4 regions of the Streptomyces sp. NPDC059906 genome follow, and region 2 is predicted to be linked to each of the others. Evidence: riboswitches for the same ligand, from Rfam matches in the RefSeq annotation. Region 2 holds a riboswitch; each other region holds the start of a gene.
What was found. Region 2 has a riboswitch for cobalamin ahead of ACFV9J_RS17865 (ABC transporter substrate-binding protein). Riboswitches for the same ligand answer to the same signal wherever they lie in the genome.
Positions count from the first base shown of each region.

Region 1 (3,562 bases), on a different contig from region 2:
CAGACCCGCGCCCGAGCCCACGCCCCCGCACCCGCACCCGCACCCGCACCGGCTGGGACGCCGTCCGGCCCTGGCTCGTACGGGTCGGGATCGCGGCCGCCGTGGTGGTGGCCTACTTCCTGCTCCCCCTCGACCACCTCGGCCCGCAGCGGCCGGTGCTGAGCTGGACGCTGTTCGCGGTGCTGCTGACCGTCGTGGCCGTGCTGCTGCTCCGGCAGATCCGGCACGTCCTCCTCGACCATCCGGACAGCCGCCCCGGGGTGGTCATCTCGCTGCTGATCGTGCTGTCGGTGCACGTCTTCTCGGCGACGTACTACGCCCTGGCCAAGGCGCCGGGCCAGTTCAGCGGGCTGCACACCCGGATCGACGCGCTGTACTTCACCGTGGTGACGCTGGCCACCGTCGGGTACGGGGACATCACCCCGCGGGGCCAGGCCGCGCGGGTCGTGACCATCCTGCAGATCACGTACAGCTTCGTCTTCCTCACCGCCGCCGCCACCGCGCTGACCACCCGCATGCGGGACATGGTGGCCCGGCGGCCCCAGCGCGGCCGCTCGCGCTGACGGCGGCGGTTTCACGTCCCGTCCCGGACGGGGTTTGAAACTGCCGCCGCGTCACCTTCTAGCCTCGGTCGCACACCGAGGAGGAGCCCCATGACGTACGCGACCGACGGCACCCGGCGCATCGGCGAACTCGCGCGGGAGACCGGGCTGAGCATCCGCACCCTGCGCTACTACGACCGGCTCGGTCTGCTCACCCCGTCCGCCCGCACCGAGGGCGGCCACCGCTGCTACGACGCCGACGACGTCCGGCGCCTGCACCGCGTGCTGGCGCTGCGCAGCTTCGGGCTCCCCCTGGCGCAGATCCGCGCGCTGCTGGACGCCGAGCCGGACCACGATCCGGCGGAGCTGATCCGGCGGCAGCTCGGCGTCGTCGAGGAGCGGCTGCGGCAGACGGCCGAGCTGCGGATCCGGCTGCTCGGCGTGCTGGACGCGCTGGACGCCTCGGCCGACGGCTCGACCGAGACCTATCTGAACGTGATCGAGGAGATGACCGCCATGGAACGTCCCCTGACGCCGGAAGAAGTCGCCCGCCTGAGCGAGGCGCGCCGCCGCTGGGCCGAGTCGCTCGGCGAGGAGGAGTTGCGTGCCCTGCACCACAGGCGCGCGGAGATCTTCGCCACGCTGGGCGAGGACGAGCGGCGGCGGCTGACGGAGCGGCGGCGCCGGGCGTTTGCGCAGCCCTGAGGCGTGTGCGGCGGTCCGGCGGGGCGGGTGCCGGGCCCGAGGCCTGCTTGTGCCCACCCCCGTGGGAGCACTACTGTCGCCACGCCTTGGTGAACGGGAAATCCGGTGTGATGCCGGTGCGGCCCTCGCCACTGTGAATCGGGAAAGTCCGGCTCCGGCCCTCACGGGCAGCCACTGGATCGCTTGCGATCCGGGAAGGCGGAGCACGGGCGGTGGTACCCGTAAGCCAGGAGACCGGCCAAGGCGCGTCGTCCATCCACGAGGTGCTGGAGAGGGTCTGCTGAGCCATGCACATAGCCGAGGGCTTTCTGCCACCGGCGCACGCGATCGCCTGGGGTGTCGCGTCCGCGCCGTTCGTCGTCCACGGAGTCCGGTCACTCACCCGTGAGGTCAGGGAGCACCCGGAGAGCACGCTGCTCCTCGGCGCCTCCGGAGCCTTCACGTTCGTGCTGTCGGCCCTGAAACTGCCGTCCGTCACCGGGAGTTGTTCGCACCCGACCGGCACCGGGCTGGGCGCCATCCTGTTCCGGCCGCCGATCATGGCGGTCCTGGGGACCATCACCCTGCTCTTCCAGGCGCTGCTGCTCGCCCACGGCGGGCTGACCACGCTCGGCGCCAACGTCTTCTCGATGGCGATCGTCGGTCCCTGGGCCGGGTACGGGGTCTACAGACTGCTGCGCCGCTTCGACGTGCCGCTCATGGTCACCGTGTTCTTCGGCGCGTTCGTCGCCGACCTGTCCACCTACTGCGTCACCAGCGTGCAGCTGGCGCTGGCCTTCCCGGACCCGAGCAGCGGATTCCTGGGCGCGCTCGGCAAGTTCGGGTCCATCTTCGCGGTGACCCAGATCCCGCTCGCGGTGAGCGAGGGCCTGCTCACGGTGATCGTGATGCGGCTGCTCGTGCAGTCCAGCAAGGGCGAACTGACCCGGCTGGGCGTGCTGCTGACCCGGTCCGGGAAGACCACGTCCGACGAGCCGGAGGCGGTGGCCCGATGACCCGCAACGCGAAGATCAACGCTCTGCTGCTGCTCGCCGTGGCCGCGCTCGCGGCGCTGCCGCTGGTGCTGGGGCTCGGCGACCACAAGGAGGAGCCGTTCGCCGGTGCCGACGCGGAGGCCGAGACGGCGATCACCGAGATCGAGCCGGACTACGAGCCGTGGTTCTCGCCGCTGTACGAACCGCCGTCCGGGGAGATCGAGTCGGCGCTGTTCGCGGTGCAGGCCGCGCTCGGCGCGGGGGTGCTGGCGTACTACTTCGGTCTGCGCCGGGGGCGGCGGCAGGGCGAGGAGCGGACGGCGGCGGCGCTGCGGGACGCCCCCGCGGGCGACTGAGTGCTGCCGATCGACGCGGCGGCGCACAGCAGCCGCTGGCGCCGCCGTCATCCCGTGGACAAGGCGGTGCTTGGTCTCGGCCTGACCGTGCTCGCGATCTCGCTGCCGCCCTGGCCGGGTGCGGCGCTGGTGCTGGTGGCGGCGCTGACGGTACTGCTGGGCCCGGCGGGCGTGCCGGGGCGGCGGCTGTGGCGGGCCTACCGGGTGCCGCTGGGATTCTGTGTGACGGGCGCGCTGCCGCTGCTGGTGCAGGTCGGGGGTCCCGACGGGTTCCTGTCGGCGGCCGACGGCGGCGCGGCGCGCGCCGGTGAGCTGCTGCTGCGCACCTCGGCGGCCTCGCTGGGGGTGCTGCTGTTCGCGTTCACCACGCCGATGTCGGACCTGTTGCCGCGCCTGGTGCGGGCCGGGGTGCCCGCGCCGGTGGTGGACGTGGCGCTGGTGACGTACCGGATGAGTTTCCTGCTGCTGGACTCCGTACGCCGGATCCGTCAGGCGCAGGCGGCGCGGCTCGGCCACACCACCCGGGCCGCGACCTGGCGTTCGCTCGGCGGGCTCGGCGCCACCGCGTTCGTGCGGGCCTTCGACCGGGCGGCGCGGCTCCAGTCGGGGCTCGCCGGGCGCGGTTACGACGGCACCCTGCGCGTACTGGTGCCCGAGGCGCGCGTCTCGGTGCCGTTCACGGCGGCGAGCGTCGCGCTCCTTGCGGCGCTGGCCGGCCTCACCCTCGTACTGGAAGGACCCCTGTCGTGAGCGAACCGGTGCGGTCACCCGAACCGACCCCGGACCTGGTCGCCCTGCGGGGCGCGTCGTTCGCGTACGAGGAGGGCCCGGACGTGCTGACGGGCCTGGACTTCGCGGTGCGCGAGGGGCGCGCGCTGGCGCTGCTGGGCCGCAACGGCAGCGGCAAGACCACGCTGATGCGGCTGCTCAGCGGCGGACTGAGGCCGCGCGCGGGGGCGTTGACGGTCGACGGGGAGCCGGTGAC
Region 1 covers NZ_JBHWKU010000023.1:70,216-73,777, reverse strand. The annotation lists gene ACFV9J_RS28910 (potassium channel family protein) at 1-563, shown strand, start outside; gene ACFV9J_RS28905 (MerR family transcriptional regulator) at 654-1,247, shown strand; cobalamin riboswitch at 1,318-1,505, shown strand; gene ACFV9J_RS28900 (energy-coupling factor ABC transporter permease) at 1,535-2,242, shown strand; gene ACFV9J_RS28895 (energy-coupling factor ABC transporter substrate-binding protein) at 2,239-2,577, shown strand; gene cbiQ (cobalt ECF transporter T component CbiQ) at 2,578-3,327, shown strand; gene ACFV9J_RS28885 (ATP-binding cassette domain-containing protein) at 3,324-3,562, shown strand, end outside.
Region 1: it holds a riboswitch for cobalamin, as region 2 does, so the genes downstream of both, ACFV9J_RS28900 (energy-coupling factor ABC transporter permease) here and ACFV9J_RS17865 (ABC transporter substrate-binding protein) in region 2, are expected to answer to the same signal.

Region 2 (3,562 bases):
GGCTCGGCACGGTCGGCGTGGTCCTGGCCGTGGCATCGCTCGTGCAGTTCTCCGGCGGCATCGCCGGCGGAGCCCTCGCGGACCGGATCGGGCTGCGCCGCACCATGCTGTGGGCACTGGCCGTACGCACCGCCGGTTTCACCGGGCTCCTGCTGGCCCTGCGCTGGCCGCCCCTCGCCGTCTGGGCACTGGTCCTGACGTGCTGCGGTGCCGCGCTCTACCTGCCCGCCAACAAGGCGTACCTGGTACACGGCGTCGACGACCAGCGCCGCCCGGCGTTCCTGTCGGCGGGCAACGCGGCACTCAACGCCGGGATGGCCCTCGGCCCGCTCATCGCCGGGCCGTTCGTCCTGTCCGCGCCCGGCTGGCTGTTCGCAGCCGTCACGACGCTGTTCCTCGCGGTCACGGCAGGACACGCACGGCTACCGGAGACCCACGGGACGCACCCCGCCGAATCGACGCAAACGGCCCGCCCGGGACTACTCGCCGGCGTGGCACTCCTGCCGTTCGCCGCCAACGCGCTGGCCTTTTACCTCTACTTCCACTTCCAGCACTTCCTGGCGGTGTACGCCGTCGAGCGCGCTTCCAGCGCCTTCTACAGTCTGGTGCTGCTGCTCTGTTTCACGCTGGTCGTCGTCGTACAGCCGCTCGCGTCCGGCCTGATCCGGCGCATGCCGTACGCCCTCGCCCTCGCGGTCGGGTTCACGGGCCTGGCAGCGGGCCTGGCCGTGCTGGCGGCCGGTACCCGGGCGGCGCTGCTGGCGGGCGGCGCGCTGATCACCCTCGGCGACATCGTGCTGTTCCTCAAGAACGACCTGGAGGCACTGCGCCGGAGCCCCCGCTCCGACGCCGTCGTCTTCGGCCGGCAGCGGCTGGCCGCGGGCCTGGGCGCCTGCGCGAGCGGCGTGCTGGGCGGGCAGGTGTACGGCCTCGGCGAACGGGCCGGACACACCGGCTGGTTCTGGCTGCTGGCAGCCGCGCAGTGCCTGCTGCTTCCCCCTCTGCTGCTCACCCTGCGCCGCCGCACGGCGCGGCGCCCTGTCCCCGACGGCGACCACGAAGGAGCACTGACCCGCGATGACACGGACGGGCGGATTCCAGGACGATGACTTCTGGACCGAGTTCCACGACTTCCTCTTCTCCGAGCAGCGCTACGAGCAGGCCGAGGAACTCCTCGACACCTCTCCCCTGCTCGCCCTGACCGAGAGATCACGCGTGCTGGACCTGTGCTGCGGGCCGGGGGTGTTCACCGTCCCGCTCGCACGCCGCGGGCACCGCGTGACCGGAGTGGATCTGAGCCCGGCCATGCTGGACCGGGCACGCAAGCGGTCGGCCGACGCCGGTGCCGAGGTGACGTACGTCCGGGCCGACGCCCGCGAGTACGAAGCGCCGGGCGGCTTCGACGTCGTCCTCAACATGTTCACCTCCTTCGGATACTTCGAGGATCCCGCCGACAACGCGCGCGTGCTGCGCACCATGCACACCTGCCTCGCCCCGGGCGGCACGCTCGTCCTCGACCTGGCCGGGAAGGAGCTCCTGGCCCGCAGGGTCACCCCGCCCAAGGTGGTGCGGCGGGGCGACGACCTGATGGTGCAGACCGACACCGTGCTGGACGAATGGGCGCGGCTGCGCAGCGAGTGGGTGCTGGTCCGGGGCGAGCGGGTGACGCGGGCCACCTTGACATGGTTCGTGTACAGCGCGGTGGAGTTGCGGCGGATGGCCGAGGAAGCGGGGTTCGGCCGCGTGGAGGTCTTCGGCGGGTTCGACGGACGCCCCTACGACGCGAACGCCGAGCGGCTCGTCCTTCGGGCGGTCCGCGAAGCGTGAGGAAGGCAGGGCGTGCGGCCGGGTCCGCACGCCCTTTTGCCGCCTGCTCAGGGGTCGTAGGATCATCTGGTCATCGCCGCGACGGGAGACAGGAAGCCGGTGCGAATCCGGCACGGTCCCGCCACTGTGACCGGGGAGCGCCCCTCCGACATGCCACTGCGCTGTGCGCGGGAAGGCGGAGGGAACGTCGATCCGGGAGTCAGGACACTGGTCCGTCGCGGGCCCGTCCCGAGGAGCGCGGACTCCAGGAGGCTTCACGTGTCCCCTTTGTTCACCCCTGCCCGCACGCGCGGGTTCCTTCGTGCCACGGTCACCGCCGTGGCCCTCTCGTCCGTGCTGCTGGCCACCGGCTGCGGTTCGTCCGACGAGAGCGGTGGCGACGCGCAGGCCACCGCGGCCGTGCCCGCGGGCTTCCCGGTCACGATCGACAACTGCGGTGTGAAGACGACGTACGACAGGCCGCCGTCGCGGGTGGTCACCATCCATCAGCACCCGGCGGAACTCATGCTCGCCCTCGGTCTGAAGGACCGCATGGTCGGCACGGCCTTCCCCGACTCCGCCGTCCTGCCCGAGTTGCGGAAGGACTACGAGTCGGTCCCCGAACTGGCGAAGAAGGAGCCGTCGTTCGAGCGGATCCTGGACGCCGAGCCGGACCTCGTCTACGGCGGTTACGGCAGCGCCTTCGCCGAGAACGAGGGCCGCTCCCGCAAGGCGTTCGCCGACGCCGGCATCCACACCCACCTCAACCGCGAGTACTGCGGCAAGAAGCGCGTGACGATGAAGGACACCTACGACGAGATCCGCACCATCGGCAAGATCTTCGGCGTGCCCGACCGGGCGGACGAACTGGTCGCCGACCTCCGGACACGGGTCGGCAAGGCCACCACCGCCGTCAAGGGCGAGCCCCAGGTGCCCGTCTTCGTCTACGACAGCGGCGACAAGAGCGCCTTCACCGCGGGCGGCAAGAGCCTGGGAACCGAACTGATCCGGCTGGCCGGCGGCGAGAACGTCTTCGCCGACCTGGACGATGTCTTCGGCGACGTCTCCTGGGAGCAGGTCGTCGAGCGCAGGCCGGAAGTCATCGCCGTCTACGACTACGCCGGCGCCAAAAGCGTCGAGGAGAAGAAGAAGTTCCTGCTCTCCCAGCCCGCGCTCGCCGACGTACCCGCCGTCAGGAACAAGCGGTTCGTCGTCCTGCCGCTGACCGCCACCCTGGTCGGCATCCGCTCGGCCTACGCGGTCGACGACCTGGCCCGCGGACTGCACCCCGAGAGCTTCCGGTGACCCAGGCCGCCACCGGCACGCCCGCCGAAGGGACGGTGCGGGGGAAGTCCACCGGATCAGGACCGGGCCGTACGCGGCTCGGCGTCACGCTGCTGGTACTCACCGCCCTGCTCGTCGTCTCCGCGACGGCGGGCCTCGCGATCGGCTCCGTGCACGTGCCGCCGGGCCAGGTGTGGGGCATCGTGACGCACGCGCTGGGCATCGACCGGCGGCAGCCGGACTGGTCCCGGGCCCGGGAGACCATCGTGGTGGACGTACGGGCGCCGCGGGTGCTGCTCGGTGCGGTCACCGGCGCGGGACTCGCGGTGATCGGCACCGCCCTTCAGGCCCTGGTGCGCAACCCGCTCGCCGAGCCGTACCTGCTCGGCGTCTCCTCCGGGGCGTCGCTCGGCGCGGTCTCGGTGATCGTGTTCGGTGTCACCCTCTTCGGGCCCCTCTCCCTGTCGGTGGC
Region 2 covers NZ_JBHWKU010000010.1:147,835-151,396, forward strand. The annotation lists gene ACFV9J_RS17855 (MFS transporter) at 1-1,109, shown strand, start outside; gene ACFV9J_RS17860 (class I SAM-dependent methyltransferase) at 1,078-1,827, shown strand; cobalamin riboswitch at 1,916-2,037, shown strand; gene ACFV9J_RS17865 (ABC transporter substrate-binding protein) at 2,086-3,111, shown strand; gene ACFV9J_RS17870 (FecCD family ABC transporter permease) at 3,147-3,562, shown strand, end outside.

Region 3 (3,562 bases), on a different contig from region 2:
GTGGACCTACGCGACGCTGGCGCTCGGCTCGGCCCTGGCGCTCTTCATGTACCCGCACTCGATCACCGCCACGCTGTCCTCGCGCAGCCGTAACGTGATCCGGCGCAACACCACGATCCTGCCGCTGTACTCGCTGATGCTGGGCCTGCTCGCGCTGCTCGGCTTCATGGCGATCGCGGCCGGGGTGAAGGTGGACAACGGCCAGCTGGCAATCCCGCAGCTGTTCGAGACCATGTTCCCGGACTGGTTCGCGGGCGTGGCCTTCGCGGCGATCGGCATCGGCGCCCTGGTCCCGGCGGCGATCATGTCGATCGCGGCCGCGAACCTCTTCACCCGCAACATCTACAAGGACTTCATCAAGCCGGACGCCACCCCGGCACAGGAGACGAAGGTCTCCAAGCTGGTGTCGCTCCTGGTGAAGGTGGGCGCGCTGATCTTCGTCCTGGGCATGGACAAGACCGTCGCGATCAACTTCCAGCTGCTGGGCGGCATCTGGATCCTGCAGACCTTCCCGGCCCTGGTCGGCGGCCTGTTCACCCGCTGGTTCCACCGCTGGGCGCTGCTCGGCGGCTGGGCGGTCGGCATGATCTACGGCACGGTCGCCGCCTACGGGGTCGCCTCGCCGACACAGGCGCACTTCGGCGGGTCCTCCGACGAGATCCCCGGCATCGGCGAGATCGGCTACATCGGTCTCACCGCCTTCGTGCTGAACGTCCTGGTCACCGTGGTCCTGACCTTCGTCCTGAGGGCGGTCAAGGCGCCCGACGGCGTGGACGAGACCAAGCCGAGCGACTACACGGCCGACGCCGGCGACCCCGGCGTCCAGGTGGAACTGCCGCCGGCCACGGCGGGCAGCTCGCACTGACCCCTGGTTCGAGGCGGGCCGTCGGAGAAATCCGGCGGCCCGTTGTCGTACCCGTCGGGCACACTCGGGGTCATGGACTTCGTGATCCGGCGGGCGACGGCCGAGGAGTACGACACCCTCGGCGAGATCACCGCGCAGGCCTACCTGCGCGACGGCCTCCTCGACTTCGGGGAGAGCGACTCCTACCTGGACGAGCTGCGCGACGTGGCCAAGCGGGCGGCGGCCGCCGAGGTGCTGGTCGCCGTGGCCGACACCCGGGTGCTCGGCGGCGTGACCTTCGTACCGTCCGGCGGCCCCATGGCGGACATAGCCCGCCCCGGCGAGGCCGAGATACGCATGCTCGCCGTCGCCCGCGAGGCACGCGGCCGCGGGGCGGGCGAGGCCCTCGTACGGGCCTGTGTCGACCGCGCCCGGACGGTGACGGGGTGCACGGGCGTCGTGCTGTCGACCCAGGCCACCATGCGCACCGCCCACCGTCTCTACGCGCGCCTGGGGCTTCGTCCGCACGCCCGACCGCGACTGGAACCCGCTGCCGGAGCTGGACGACATCACGCTGCTCACCTACGAACTGACGCTCTGACACGGCCGCGGCACCCCATCACAACACCCCGTCGAGACACAACATCTGGGGGTGCTCGCGTCCCCCGGCACAAGATGTATGCTCGTGCTCGCTGTCGCCGCAGGGGAATCCGGTGCGAATCCGGAACTGTCCCGCAACGGTGTACTTGCGTGCATCCGTACGTCTTCGCACGTGCGCGCACGCCTGTCCAGTCCGAGGACCTGCCGACAGCGCGCCCGGCCGCCCTGGCCCGGGTGCCATGACGTCCGGGCCTCGTGGAGTGGGCCGGTGGACGCGACGCCGCGTGCGCTCGTGAGCTGCCCCCTGCCCTCCCTCCGCCGGGCCCCGTGCCGAGCGAGGGAGTGCTCCACGTGACCATCGCGCCAGCCGATCCGGCTTCAGCGACCCCGGTGACGGCGACCGGGGAACCCGACGGACCCGGTGCCGCCCTGCTGCGGACCCTGACCGGGCTGACCGCCGACCTCCAGGGCGCCGACCCCGGCCGGGTGGCCGCCGCCGCACTGCGCGGCCGGTCCGCCCGCGCCGACGAGGCCGAGCTGCGCGAGCTGGCCACCGAGGCCGCCGCCGGCCTGATCTCCGAGGACCCGGTCTACTCCCGGCTGGCCGCCCGCCTGCTGACCATCGGCATCCGCGCCGAGGCCGCCTCCCAGGGCGTCGTCACCTTCACCGACTCCGTCGCCACCGGCCACCGCGAGGGCCTGATCGCCGACCGCACCGCGGCCTTCGTCCGGCTGCACGCGGCCCGCCTCGACGCGCTGGTCGACCCGGCCGCCGACGACCGCTTCGGCTACTTCGGCCTGCGTACCGTCTACAGCCGCTACCTGCTCCGCCACCCGCTCACCCGCAAGGCCGTCGAGACGCCCCAGCACTTCCTGCTGCGGGTCGCCGCCGGACTCGCCGAGGACGACACCACCCGGTCCGTGGACGAGGTCGCCGCCCTCTACGGCCTGATGAGCCGCCTCGACTACCTCCCCTCCTCCCCCACCCTCTTCAACTCCGGCACCCGGCACGCCCAGATGTCGTCCTGCTACCTCCTGGACTCCCCCAAGGACGAGCTGGACTCCCTCTACGACCGCCTCCACCAGGTGGCCCGCCTGTCCAAGCACGCCGGCGGCATCGGCATCGCCTACTCCCGCGTCCGCGCCCGGGGTTCGCTGATCCGCGGCACCAACGGGCACTCCAACGGCATCGTCCCGTTCCTGAAGACGCTGGACGCCTCGGTCGCCGCCGTGAACCAGGGCGGCCGGCGCAAGGGCGCCGCCGCGGTCTACCTGGAGACCTGGCACGCGGACGTCGAGGAGTTCCTGGAGCTGCGGGACAACACCGGCGAGGACGCCCGCCGTACGCACAACCTGAACCTCGCGCACTGGATCCCGGACGAGTTCATGCGCCGCGTGGACGCCGACGGGGCCTGGTCGCTGTTCTCCCCCGCCGACGTGCCGGAGCTGACCGACCTGTGGGGCGAGGAGTTCGACGCCGCCTACCGCAGGGCGGAGGAGGCGGGGCTGGCCCGCAGGACGCTGCCCGCCCGGGAGCTGTACGGCCGCATGATGCGCACCCTCGCGCAGACCGGCAACGGCTGGATGACCTTCAAGGACACCGCCAACCGCACGGCCAACCAGACCGCGACCCCCGGCCACGTCGTCCACTCATCCAACCTCTGCACGGAGATCCTGGAGGTCACCGACGACGGGGAGACCGCGGTCTGCAACCTGGGCTCGGTCAACCTCGGCGCGTTCGTCGACCCCGCGAAGGGCGACATGGACTGGGAGCGCCTGGACGCCACCGTCCGCACCGCGGTCACCTTCCTGGACCGGGTCGTCGACATCAACTTCTACCCGACCGAGCAGGCGGGCCGCTCCAACGCCCGCTGGCGCCCGGTCGGCCTCGGCGCGATGGGCCTCCAGGACGTCTTCTTCCAGCTGCGTCTGCCCTTCGACTCCCCCGAGGCGAAGGCCCTGTCCACCCGCATCGCCGAGCGGATCATGCTCGCCGCGTACGAGACCTCCGCCGACCTCGCCGAGCGGGGCGGCCCCGCGCCGGCCTGGGAGAAGACCCGTACGGCCAAGGGGGTGCTGCACCCGGACCACTACGGCGTCGAGCCGGCCTGGCCGGAG
Region 3 covers NZ_JBHWKU010000017.1:159,142-162,703, reverse strand. The annotation lists gene mctP (monocarboxylate uptake permease MctP) at 1-865, shown strand, start outside; partial or broken gene ACFV9J_RS25160 (GNAT family N-acetyltransferase) at 938-1,445, shown strand; cobalamin riboswitch at 1,507-1,668, shown strand; gene ACFV9J_RS25155 (ribonucleoside-diphosphate reductase subunit alpha) at 1,796-3,562, shown strand, end outside.
Region 3: it holds a riboswitch for cobalamin, as region 2 does, so the genes downstream of both, ACFV9J_RS25155 (ribonucleoside-diphosphate reductase subunit alpha) here and ACFV9J_RS17865 (ABC transporter substrate-binding protein) in region 2, are expected to answer to the same signal.

Region 4 (3,562 bases), on a different contig from region 2:
CCATTTCGACCGGTGCGCTCAAGCCCAAGGTGGCGGTGGCGATGTCCGCCGTCCTCAACCTTGTAGGCGCCTTCCTCTCGGTGGAGGTCGCCAACACGATCTCCAAGGGTCTCGTCGACGAGACCGGCATCCGTCCCGAGGTCATCTTCGCCGCCCTGGTCGGCGCGATCCTCTGGAACCTCCTGACCTGGCTGGTCGGGCTCCCGTCCAGCTCCTCGCACGCCCTGATGGGCGGCCTGATCGGTGCCGCCGTCGCCTCGGCCGGCATCGGCGCGGTCAACGGCGACGTCCTCGTCACCAAGGTGCTCCTCCCCGCGATCGCCGCCCCGCTCGTGGCCGGCCTCGCGGCGATGCTCGCGTCCCGGATGACGTACTCGCTGGGCCGCAAGGCCGACGGCAGGGCCGCCAAGAAGGGCTACCGGGCCGGGCAGATCGCCTCCGCCGGTCTGGTCTCGCTGGCCCACGGCACCAACGACGCCCAGAAGACCATGGGCATCATCACCCTCGCCCTGATCGCCGGCGGCTCGCTCGCCCCCGACTCCGACCCGCCGGTGTGGGTCATCCTGAGCGCGGGTCTGGCCATCGCGCTCGGCACCTACCTGGGCGGCTGGCGCATCATCCGCACCATGGGCAAGGGCCTGACCGACCTCCAGCCGCAGCAGGGCTTCGCCGCCCAGACCAGCGCCGCCACGGTCATCCTGGCCTCCTCCCACCTCGGCTTCTCGCTGTCCACCACGCACTCGGTCTCCGGTGCGGTGATGGGCGCGGGCCTCGGCCGCAAGGGCGGTGTGGTCCGCTGGTCCACGGCCACCCGGATGTTCGTCGCCTGGGGCCTGACGCTGCCGGCCGCGGCCCTGGTCGCCGCGCTCGCCGAGTGGGTCTGCCGCGCCGGCGACTGGGGTACGGCCCTCGTCGCGGTGTTCCTGATCGCCTCCAGCTTCGCGATCTGGCGGATCTCCCGCCGCGAGGTCGTCGACCACACCAACGTCGTCGAGGGCGACCCGGTGGACACCGAGGGGCCGGGGCAGCCCGAGCCCGCCGGTGTGGTCACCACGGCGATGGCCGCCGTGTCGCCGCCCCCGACGGGCGCGACCGAGGAGCTGGCGGCCACCGTCCCCGCCCCGGCCACCACCCCCGACCCCAAGGCCCCGTCGGCCGCCACCACCGTCTGAACCCGCCTGCCGGGTACGAAGGAAGCGAACCTCCATGAGCATCGACTGGGCAGCCCTCGGCTCCGTCTTCGGCGTCAGCCTCGTGGTCACGGTGGCCCTGGTGGGCCTGTTCACCCTCGGCATCGTCGGCCTCTCCCGCCAGGAGCGGGCCGCCGCCCGGGGCGGCTCCGCGGCCCTCGCGGTCACCGGCGCCTACGCGTGCTTCGCGGCGTGCACGGCGGCGGTGGCGTACGGGATCTATCTGATCGTCGCCTGAGCGTCGCCCCACGCACGGGCGCACGCCCCCGGGGCGGGGCGCGGGACGGACTCGAACCGTTCCGCGCCCCGCCTCTTCGCGTACCGGCGCACACCACTCGGGTGTGGGCCTTCGCACACTCCCCCGTCGCAGGTCAACGCCAGGTTGACGGGTGTTCGCGGACCGTGGTGGACTTCCGGGGCCATCTACGGCGGCAGAAGAGGAAGCCCGGTGCGAATCCGGCGCGGTCCCGCCACTGTGACCGGGGACAGGATCCCCGGGAGCCAGGAACTCTCGCCGCCGTGCTCTTCGAACCAGGGCGCGGACACCCTGAGTGAGGACCTATCGCCATGCGCGGCTGCCGTTCCGGGCTCACCAGCGACACGCTTCGACTTCCCCTTCCCACGGCCGGTTGAGCCGTGCGTGCCGGACGCGTCTTCGCGTACGGCGCCGCCGCCGGCCTCCTCGGTGACCTCCTCCTCGGCGATCCTCGCCGCGGACACCCGGTCGCCGCGTTCGGCCGTGCCGCGGGCGCCGTGGAACAGGTGCTGTGGCGGGACCACCGGGGCTGGGGCGCCCTGCACACCGTCGTGTGCGCCGGCGGCGCCGCCGTCCTCGGCTCGGCCGCCGCGCACGCCGTACGCCGCTCCCCCGCCGCCTCCGTCGCGCTGACCGCCGCGGCCACCTGGTCGGTCGTCGGCGGCAGCTCGCTGGCCCGCGAGGCCACCGCCGTCGGCCGTGCCCTGGACGCCGGGGACGTCGGGGCGGCGCGGGCGCGGCTGCCGCACCTGTGCGGGCGGGACCCGCAGGCGCTGGACGCCGACGGGATCGCCCGGGCCGTCGTGGAGTCCGTCGCCGAGAACACCTCGGACGCGGTGGTGGGCGCCCTGGTCTGGGGCGCGGTGGCCGGGGTTCCGGGGCTGCTCGGCTTCCGGGCCGTGAACACGCTGGACGCGATGGTCGGCCACAAGTCGCCCAGGTACCGCCGCTACGGCTGGGCCTCGGCCCGCCTCGACGACCTCGCGGGCTGGCCGGGCGCCCGCCTCACCGCCGTACTGGCCACCGTCGCCGGTGGCGACCCGCGGGGCGCCGTACGGGCCTGGCGCGCGGACGCCGCACGGCACCCGAGCCCCAACGCCGGGCCCGTGGAGGCCTCCTTCGCGGGCGCCCTCGGCGTGCGGCTCGGCGGGACGCTCTCGTACGGCGGGCGGGTCGAGCACCGGCCCGTCCTCAACGGGGCGGCGGGACGCGCCGTACGGGCGTCCGGCTCCGGCGACATCGACCGTGCCGTACGCCTGTCCCGGCGCGTGGGCTGGCTGGCGCTGGGCGTGTGCGCGGGCGCGCGGCTGCTCGCGAGCGGGGCCGCCTCCCTGAAGAACCGGGGCGTCGCGAAGGGACGTACGTCATGAACGGTGGCCTGCTCGTCGCCGGCACCACCTCCGACGCCGGCAAGAGCGTCGTCACCGCCGGGATCTGCCGCTGGCTGGTGCGCCAGGGCGTCAAGGTGGCGCCCTTCAAGGCGCAGAACATGTCGCTCAACTCCTTCGTGACCCGGGACGGCGCCGAGATCGGGCGGGCGCAGGCCATGCAGGCCCAGGCCTGCCGGGTGGAGCCGACCGCGCACATGAACCCCGTGCTGCTCAAGCCCGGCGGTGAGCGCAGCAGCCAGGTCGTGCTGCTCGGCAGGCCCGTGGGCGAGATGAGCGCCCGCGGCTATCACGGCGGGCGCCAGGAGCGGCTGCTCGGCACGGTGCTCGACTCGCTCGCCGAACTGCGCGGCACCTACGACGCGGTGATCTGCGAGGGGGCGGGCAGCCCGGCCGAGATCAACCTGCGTCGCACCGACATCGTGAACATGGGGATCGCCCGGGGCGCCGGACTCCCCGTCCTCGTCGTCGGCGACATCGACCGCGGCGGCGTCTTCGCCTCCTTCTTCGGCACGGTGGCGCTGCTGGCGCCCGAGGACCAGGCACTGGTCGCCGGGTTCCTGGTGAACAAGTTCCGGGGCGATGTGTCGCTCCTGGAGCCCGGGTTGGACATGCTGCACGGCCTCACCGGACGGCGGACGTACGGTGTGCTGCCGTTCCGGCACGGTCTCGGCATCGACGAGGAGGACGGACTGCGGGTCTCGCTGCGCGGGACGGTGCGGGAGTCG
Region 4 covers NZ_JBHWKU010000004.1:372,877-376,438, reverse strand. The annotation lists gene pitH (low-affinity phosphate transporter PitH) at 1-1,172, shown strand, start outside; gene ACFV9J_RS09395 (hypothetical protein) at 1,207-1,428, shown strand; cobalamin riboswitch at 1,588-1,721, shown strand; gene ACFV9J_RS09390 (cobalamin biosynthesis protein) at 1,827-2,816, shown strand; gene ACFV9J_RS09385 (cobyric acid synthase) at 2,813-3,562, shown strand, end outside.
Region 4: it holds a riboswitch for cobalamin, as region 2 does, so the genes downstream of both, ACFV9J_RS09390 (cobalamin biosynthesis protein) here and ACFV9J_RS17865 (ABC transporter substrate-binding protein) in region 2, are expected to answer to the same signal.